Regions from separate parts of the Arthrobacter sp. FB24 genome, predicted to be linked through region 1. Evidence: riboswitches for the same ligand, from Rfam matches in the RefSeq annotation. Region 1 holds a riboswitch; the other holds the start of a gene.
The links. Region 1 has a riboswitch for glycine ahead of gcvP (aminomethyl-transferring glycine dehydrogenase). Riboswitches for the same ligand answer to the same signal wherever they lie in the genome.
Positions count from the first base shown of each region.

Region 2: another riboswitch for glycine. It lies ahead of ARTH_RS00335 (L-serine ammonia-lyase); the one in region 1 lies ahead of gcvP (aminomethyl-transferring glycine dehydrogenase).

Region 1 covers NC_008541.1:823,891-828,305, reverse strand. The annotation lists gene gcvP (aminomethyl-transferring glycine dehydrogenase) at 1-2,352, opposite strand, end outside; glycine riboswitch at 2,554-2,652, opposite strand; gene ARTH_RS03925 (TetR/AcrR family transcriptional regulator) at 2,802-3,341, opposite strand; gene ARTH_RS03920 (MFS transporter) at 3,411-4,415, shown strand, end outside.
Region 2 covers NC_008541.1:63,967-68,381, forward strand. The annotation lists gene ARTH_RS24160 (hypothetical protein) at 1-212, shown strand, start outside; gene ARTH_RS00320 (DUF5997 family protein) at 225-629, opposite strand; gene ARTH_RS00325 (LysR family transcriptional regulator substrate-binding protein) at 727-1,512, shown strand; gene ARTH_RS00330 (hypothetical protein) at 1,516-1,851, opposite strand; glycine riboswitch at 1,998-2,095, shown strand; gene ARTH_RS00335 (L-serine ammonia-lyase) at 2,369-3,796, shown strand; gene lipA (lipoyl synthase) at 3,886-4,415, shown strand, end outside.

The DNA.
Region 1 (4,415 bases):
GCGGGAGGCGATGTAGTTCGCCGCCAGCAGGGCCGACTTGGTGGCTTCGGTCAGGCCGGCGCCGCCCATCAGCTTTACGTAGGCCCAGGAGATCGGCAGCACCCCGGCGGAGCCGAAGCGGGAAGCGGAGATCGCAACGCCGTGCCCGTCCTCGTGGGCTGCCTTGTTGGCATCGCCCGGCATGAACGGCGCAAGGTGGGCCTTGGCCGCAACCGGGCCGACGCCCGGTCCGCCGCCGCCGTGCGGGATGCAGAAGGTCTTGTGGAGGTTCAGGTGGGACACGTCGCCGCCGAACTTGCCCGGCTGCGCCAGGCCCACCAGGGCGTTCAGGTTGGCGCCGTCAACGTAGACCTGCCCGCCTGCTGCGTGCACCGAGTCGCAGATTTCGCGGACGTCGGCGTCGTATACGCCGTGCGTTGACGGGTACGTGATCATGATCGCGGACAGGACGTCTTTGTGGGTTTCGATCTTCGCCTGGAAGTCGGCGTGGTCGATCGTGCCGTCAGCGGCGGTGGCCACGACGACCACCTTCATGCCGGCCAGGACGGCGGACGCGGCGTTGGTACCGTGCGCCGAGGCGGGGATCAGGCAGACGTTGCGCTGGTCATCACCGCGGGACAGGTGGTAGCCGCGGATCGCCAGCAGGCCCGCGAGCTCGCCCTGGGAGCCTGCGTTCGGCTGGATGGAAACCTGGTCGTAGCCTGTGATCTCCGCGAGGTCCGCTTCCAGGCCGTCGATCAGCTCACGCCAGCCTTCGGTCTGGGAGTCCGGGGCGAAGGGGTGGATGGAGGCGAACTCCGGCCAGGAGATGGCTTCCATCTCGGCGGTGGCGTTCAGCTTCATGGTGCATGACCCCAGCGGGATCATGGTGCGGTCCAGGGCGAGGTCGCGGTCCGAGAGCTTGCGGATGTAGCGCAGCAGCTGGGTTTCGGAGCGGTGCGTGTTGAAGACCGGGTGCTGCAGGTAGTCCGAGGAACGTTCGACGGCGGCGTCGAGGGCGAAGCCTGCGTCGTCGGAGGCAACCTCGGCGCCGAAAACGGCGGCAACGGCGGCGACGGTTTCCGGCGTCGTGGTTTCGTCAGCGGAGATGCCGACGGTGTCGGCATCGATGCCGCGCAGGTTGATGCCTTTGGCTTCGGCTGCGGCGACGATGTCAGCTGCTTTGCCCGGGACGCGGACGGTGATGGTATCGAAGAAGCTGCCGTGCAGGATCTCGAGGCCCGCGCCCTGCAGGGATGCCGCCAGGGTGCGGGCGTTCTTGTGGATGGTCTCGGCGATGGACTTCAGTCCGTCAGGGCCGTGGTACACGGCGTACATCGACGAGACGATGGCCAGCAGCGCCTGTGCGGTGCAGATGTTGGACGTGGCCTTTTCGCGGCGGATGTGCTGCTCGCGGGTCTGCAGGGCAAGGCGGTAGGCCGGGGTGCCTGCGTTGTCCTTGGACACACCCACCAGGCGGCCGGGCATGGAACGCTCAAGGCCCTTCTGGACGGCCATATAGGCGGCGTGCGGACCGCCGAAGAACAGCGGCACACCCAGGCGCTGGGTGGAGCCGACGGCGATGTCCGCACCCTGCTCACCCGGAGGGGTGATCAGGGTCAGTGAGAGCAGGTCGGCCGCCACAGTGACCAGTGCGCCGCGTTCCTTGGCGGCGGCGATGACGGCGGCGTGGTCGAACACCCGGCCGGACACGCCCGGCTGCTGCAGCACGATGCCGTTGATGTCGCCGTCGGGAAGCCCCTTGGAGAGATCCGCCACCTCAACCTCGAAGCCGAGCGCCTCGGCACGGCCCTTGACGATGGCGATGGTCTGCGGCAGGACATCGGCGTCCAGGACCGTCTTGCCGTCATGGGCGGCCTTGTTCTTGTTGGCACGCCGCATCATCAGGACTGCTTCAGCCACGGCGGTGGCTTCGTCCAGGAGGGAGGCGTTGGCGATGGGCAGGCCCACGAGGTCCTGGACCATGGTCTGGAAGTTCAGGAGTGCCTCAAGGCGTCCCTGGGAAATTTCCGGCTGGTAGGGGGTGTAGGCGGTGTACCAGGCCGGGGACTCGAGGATGTTGCGGCGGATCACCGCCGGGGTCACCGTGTCGTAGTAACCCTGGCCGATCATCTGTACGGCCGTCTTGTTCTTGGCAGCCAGCTTGCGCAGCTCGGCCAGTACTTCGACCTCGCTCAGGGCGTCCTGCAAAGTCAGGGCGACTTCCTGGCGGATGTCTTTGGGGACCGCGGTGTCTACCAGCGAGTCCACGGTGTCGTAGCCGACGGACTTGAGCATGGTGTCGATGTCGGCCTGGCGGCGGGCGCCAATATGCCGGTCGACGAAGGTGGTGGAGGCTGAACTAACCGTCACGAAGGAACTCCATTACTAATGGCGGCGCAGGGTACGCCGCAGTGGTCCGGGTTCCTCCCCGCTCTGTATTGGACCTGAGAGTTTCCGCAGGACCGTGCTCTCGCACAGCTCCGCTTGCACCGTCGGTGAGCATGGCGTGTCCTGGTTTGCCCCCAACTGGGTTGGGACACAAACGGACAGCATGCTGCTTTCCAGAGTTGCCTTGCCGCGGCGGTACATGGGCCTGAGAGATTCCTGGGGAGGGTTTGCTCCTACGGCGCCTGCTTGTACCTACTTGCAGAACTCTCCCGCCGCAGATCAAAGGCATATTTAGTTAGCGGTGACAACAGTCACAGCGTCAATTGTCCTACGCGCAGGTCCAGTCTGCAAACTCCGCAGCCAGTCCGACGGCGCGTTACGGCCCGAATCGCGGCGGTCCCGGAAGGCAGACCCACGCCCTCGTGGCGCTGTCAGCCGCGAAGCCGTTCGACGGCCGCCAGCAGGCTGTCGACGTCGCCGCTCATTTCGGGCGGGGCGGCGCCGGGGCCGCTGGCCAGCATGGCATTGAAGTAGAGGCCGTCACCCATGTACAGCACGGCCTTGGCCATGGCCGGACCAACGTCCCCGGCCAGCAGTTCCAGCCAGCTCCCCTGGACGGCCGCGAAGCGGTGCAGCGTCTCCTTGTGCGCTACTTCGGCAAGCCGGGTGGCAGCCACAAAAACCCGGTCCAGCGGAGTGTCCGCCCAGAGGGAGGACTTGATGAAGTAGACCGCGGCGCCTTCCGGAGCTTTGGCCATGGCGTCCAAATCCCCGGCGACCAGCCGGTCCATGCGCTCCAGCAGGGCAGAAATCATGGCTTCCTTATTCGGGAAGTGATACAGGAGACCCCCCTTGGAAACCCCTGCTCGCCGGGCCACGGCATCCAGCGTCGCGGCGCGTTCACCCACCTCGATCAGCAGGGATTCAAAGGCGTCGAGCACAGCCTCGCGGGCAACGGGTTTTCTGGCCATGGTTCCTATCATGCCCGGTGGTCCGGGCTCGTTTCTTAACTATACCGTCCAGACGGTACAGTTATCTTCATGGGAAACTCGCAGTCACCTTCGACGCCGGCCACGCAGCGCCTCACTTCCGCAGCGCCCGCCGCTATCGGCAGCCGCGCCCCCGGCCCCAGGCCGGGTCGCGACTGGCTGGCCCTCGCGCTTTTGATGTTCCCGGTTCTGCTGGTCGCCGTGGACAACACCGCACTGACGTTCGCACTGCCCGCCATCGCCAGCAGCCTCGACCCCACCGGCGTTCAGCTGCTGTGGATTATCGACGCCTACCCCCTGGTCCTGGCCGGCCTCCTGGTCGCCATGGGCAGTTTCGGCGACAGGATCGGCCGCCGCCGGCTCCTGCTAATCGGCAGCACCGGTTTTGCCGCCGTCTCCGCAGCAACGGCATTCGCCCCCAGCGCGGAATGGCTCATTGCCGGCCGCGCAGCGCTTGGATTTTTCGGTGCGATGCTCATGCCTTCCACCTTGTCCCTGATCCGGAACATCTTTCCGGACCCCAACCGGCGCCGTCTGGCTATCGCAATTTGGGCAGCAGGGTTCTCGGGTGGTGCCGCGCTGGGGCCGATCTTCGGCGGCTGGCTCGTGGAGCACTACTGGTGGGGCGCAATCCTGCTGGTGGCCGTGCCCATCATGCTGCCTATCCTGCTGCTTGGTCCGGCCCTGATTCCCGAATCCAGGGACCCCAGCCCGGGAGCCGTTGATGCCGCCAGCATCGCCCTCTCCCTGGTGACAATGGTTCCCTTGGTCTACGGCATCAAGTCGCTGGCAACGGAGGGCTTCGGCCCGGCGGCGGCGGCCATCGGTTTCGGACTCCTCATGGGCTACGCCTTCATCCGGCGCCAGAAGAGGCTGCCCAGCCCCCTACTGGACATCAGCCTCTTTGGAAACAGGATCTTCAGCACGGCCATCACGGCCAATGTCCTGGCGCTTTTTTCCTTCAACGGCTTCATCCTGTTCCTTGCCCAGCACCTCCAGCTGCTGGAGGGCCAGCAGCCCACGGAGGCCGGAATTGCCATGATCCCGGCGCTGGTT
Region 2 (4,415 bases), 760 kb from region 1:
CGGCCGGTGAACCCTTGCGGCAGGAAACCGACTGGTCGGAACTGCGTCCCGGCGACAAGGTGGCGATTGTGCGGGGCAACCGCGTCACGGCGTCGGGAATTGTTGACGCCATGACCGAAGATGCCTCCACGGTGTGGGTCCTTTTCGAAGGCGTGGCGCCCCGGCGAATGTTCCACCGAGGCGATCCGGACGACCTTCGTCCCGTACATTAAGCCGTCAGGGCCTTACTCGGCCTTGGCACGGGCTTTCTTGGCGTCCTTCTTGGCGGCCTCGTCCTTGACGCGCTGTGCTTCGGCGCGGACTGCAGCGTGCGTGGAGCGTTCGGCCACCAGCCAAGCCGGGGGAGCCTGCAGCAGCGCGGTGATCTCCGCCGAGGTCAGTGCTTCCTCGACGCCGCCGCGGGCCAGGCCGCTGATGGAAACGTTCAGTTTCTGCGCCACCACCGGGCGGGGGTGCGGGCCGTTGCGGCGGAGCTCGGCCAGCCACTCCGGCGGGTTGGCCTGGAGCTCGGCGAAATCGGCGCGGGTGATAACCGAATCCTGGAACTCCTGGGGTGTTGCGGGCAGGTAGATGCCAAGCTTCTTGGCAACGGTGGCCGGCTTCATGGACTGGGAGTTTGCAGAGGTCATACTTCAAGGGTATCCGGCGGACCGCCTACAAGGCACCAGAGCAGCACCAAACAGCACCAGCAGGGCTCTCCCGCAGCTCTGGCGGTACTGTGAACGTGTGTCCGCTGAAGAAGAATCCCCGCAAGCATCCGCACCCGCTGAACCGGAAGGGCGCGTGCTGCGCTTCGCCTACGTTGCCGGAGTAACGCCGGGGAAGTGGATCAGGCGCTGGGAAGAGCGGATGCCGGATGTTCCGTTGCAGTCCTTTATGTCCGACGACGGCGCCCAGCTTTTGGTCCTCCGTGACGGTTCCGCCGACCTCAGTTTCGTCCGCCTGCCGGTGGAGCGTGAGGGCCTGAACGTGATTCCCCTGTATGAGGAGCAGCCGGTGGTGGTTGCTCCCAAGGGACATGAGATTTCGGTGTTCGAAGAGGTGGCGCTGGCGGACCTTGCCGCAGAGACCTTTCTGGATGTGGCGGAGCTCGGCGGCCCGGAAGTTGCTTTGCAGGTGGTTGCCTCGGGTGCCGGGCTCGTGATCCTGCCGATGTCCGTCGCCCGCCACTTCAACGTCAAGGACACGGTGGCGCGGAAGCTCACCGGCGCACCCACCACACAGATCGCCCTTGCCTGGCCCAATGAGGCCACGCGTGAAGCGACGCGTGAGGCCGGGGATGAGGCGGCGGACCAGGCAATGGATGAAGTGATCGAGGAGTTCATCGGGATTGTCCGCGGACGGACCGCCCAGAGCTCCCGCCAGCCGTCGGCGAAGGTGGAGCCGCCCAAGAAGGAACCGAAACCGGACCGGCGGGGAACCGGCGTCAAAAAACCCAAGGTGGCCCAGCGATACGCTCCCAATCCGGACAAGGGCCGCGGCAAGGGATCGCGCAAGAAGGGCAAGCGCTAGGGCTTAGGCGGTGCAGGCATCCTTGAGCGCGGTGACGGACTCGGCGGGAACCTGATCGCCCGCCTCGGCGATCTGGCGTAGCGGAGTGGTGATCTCGGCCGGCACGCCGGCGGTGTCGGCCCCGGCCACGAGGCCGCCCAGCAGTTCCTTGTCCTTGACGCTGACAAGCCCGTCCTCCACGAGCGCGCACACCTGTCCCTTGACCTGGTCGGCGGCTGCTGTGGCAACTTGGGAGGCGCCGTCGCTCACGGCCTTTTCGGCTGCGTCCTGGACCTGCCCGCAGCCGGTCAGTACAACGATGAGGGCAGCAGCGGACAGGGCGGCGAGGCGGGATTTCATGGTTCCAGCCTAGCAAGCGGTGCCTCGGCCACCGACGGATCCCTCCCGTCAGCGGCACGAATGACCCATATGACGTGACTCTGTTGCGAGCGGCCCCGGCAACAGATAATGTGTGAGCCGTGTCACCGACAAGTGATACACGCTTTTGATCTGCGGCGGGAGAGTCCTGCCGGTACGTTCAGCAGGCGCCGTAGGAGCAAATCCTCCCCAGGAATCTCTCAGGCCCACGTACCGCCGCGGCGAGGCAACTCTGGAAAGTAGTCCGGTCCCCGGGCTCACCGACGGTGCAAGCGGCACGCTGTAACAGCAGGGTCCGCGGAAACTCTCAGGTCAAATACAGAGCGGGGAGGAACCCGAATCAACGTGGCGCCCTGCGCCACCTGAATTATGGAGTTCCTCTCGTGACGATTCAGCCGTCCTCTTCCACCTTTGCAGGCCGCCGCATCTGCGTGTCCTGCCGCCCCAGTGCGCGTCCCCAGTCCGCCCCGCAGCGCCTGGGCAGCTAAGGAACCCGGCCATGGCTGTTGGTGTCTTTGATCTTTTTTCCATCGGGATTGGGCCTTCGAGTTCGCATACGGTGGGTCCGATGCGGGCTGCGGCGGTGTTCGCCGAGGAGCTGAAGGCTTCCGGTGCCCTGGAGAGGGTGGCCGGGCTGCGGGTGGATTTGTATGGTTCGCTCGCCGCGACGGGGCACGGTCACGGGACGATGACGGCGATCCTGCTGGGGCTGGAGGGGTTCCATCCGGAGAAGATCCTCCCGGCCGAGGTGGAGGAGCGGCTGGCGGCGATCGCGGAGTCCGGGATGCTGCGGCTGGCCGGTGCTGTTGATGGTGCCGGGGTGGTCCTGCCGTACGGGGTGAAGGATATGGTGTTGCGGCCGTTGACCATCCTGCCGCGGCACACGAACGGGATGACTTTCACTGTCACGGATGCTGGCGGGGAGGTGCTGCATGCGGCGACGTTCTTCTCGGTGGGCGGGGGGTTTATTGTCCGTGAGGGCGAGGAGGACGCTGCGCAGCAGGAGCTGGAGGAGTCGAAGAAGGAGTTGCCGCTGCCGTTCCGGACTGCGGCGGAGCTGCTGGGCCGGTGCCAGTCCAAGGGCCTGTCCATTGGGGAGATCATGTTCGTCAACGAACGCGCCTCCCGGTCCGAGGCGGAGATCCGGGAGGGGTTGCTGCACATTTACTCGGTGATGGAGGAGTGCGTGGCGGTGTCCCTGAAGCGTGAGGGGCTGCTGCCCGGCGGGCTGAAGGTCCGCCGTCGTGCGCCGGACTGGCACGAGCGTTTGCTGAAGGAGAACCGGGGCCAGGACCCGGAGTACCGGGATCCGAAGTACTGGCAGGAGTGGGTGAACCTGATCGCGTTGGCGGTGAACGAGGAGAACGCGTCCGGCGGCAGGGTGGTCACGGCGCCGACGAACGGGGCGGCCGGGATCATCCCGGCGGTGTTGTATTACGCGTTGCATTTCGCACCGGGCATGGACCGGGCCAGCCGGCAGGACCGGGATGATGTGGTGGTGAAGTTCCTGCTCGCTGCCGGTGCGGTCGGGGTGCTCTACAAGGAACAGGCGTCCATTTCGGGGGCGGAGGTGGGCTGCCAGGGTGAGGTGGGTTCGGCGTCGTCGATGGCCGCCGCGGGCCTGGCCGAGGTGATGGGCGGGACGCCGCAGCAGGTGGAGAACGCGGCGGAGATAGCGATGGAGCACAACCTGGGGCTGACGTGTGATCCGATCGGCGGGCTGGTGCAGATCCCCTGTATCGAGCGGAACGCGATCGCGGCGGCGAAGGCCATCAATGCCGCGAAGATGGCGCTCTGGGGCGACGGCACGCACCGGGTGTCCCTGGACGAGGTGATCGTGACCATGCGCGAGACCGGCAGGGACATGTCCTCCAAGTACAAGGAAACCGCCATGGGCGGCCTCGCCGTCAACGTCGTCGAATGCTGACCCCCTAGCCCGACCGGGACGGCTCCAGCAACCCCTCCCGCACCAAAATTTTGCCGGACTACCGGCGCACGCACAAAGGAAAGAGAACCATGACACTGGCACCAGAAGGCCGGAAGATGCTGCGTATTGAGCAGCGCAATGCGGCTACTCCGGTGGAGCGTAAGCCGGAGTGGATCAAGGCCAAGGTCCAGATGGGCCCGGAGTTCGTCCAGCTCAAGAACCTGGTGAAGAAGGAAGGCCTGCACACCGTCTGTGAAGAGGCCGGCTGCCCGAACATCTTCGAATGCTGGGAAGACAAGGAAGCCACTTTTTTGATCGGCGGCTCCGAATGCACCCGGCGCTGCGATTTCTGCCAGATCGATACCGGCAAGCCTTCACCGGTGGACATGTTTGAGCCCACCAAGGTGGCCCGCTCGGTCCAGGCCATGCAGCTGCGCTACGCCACCGTGACCGGCGTGGCCCGGGACGACCTCGCCGACGAGGGCGTCTGGCTCTACGCCGAGACGGTCCGCAAGATCCACGAACTGAACCCGGGCACCGGCGTCGAACTCCTGATCCCGGACTTCTCCGGCAAACCCGAACACATCGCCGCGATCTGCGACTCCAAGCCCGAGGTCTT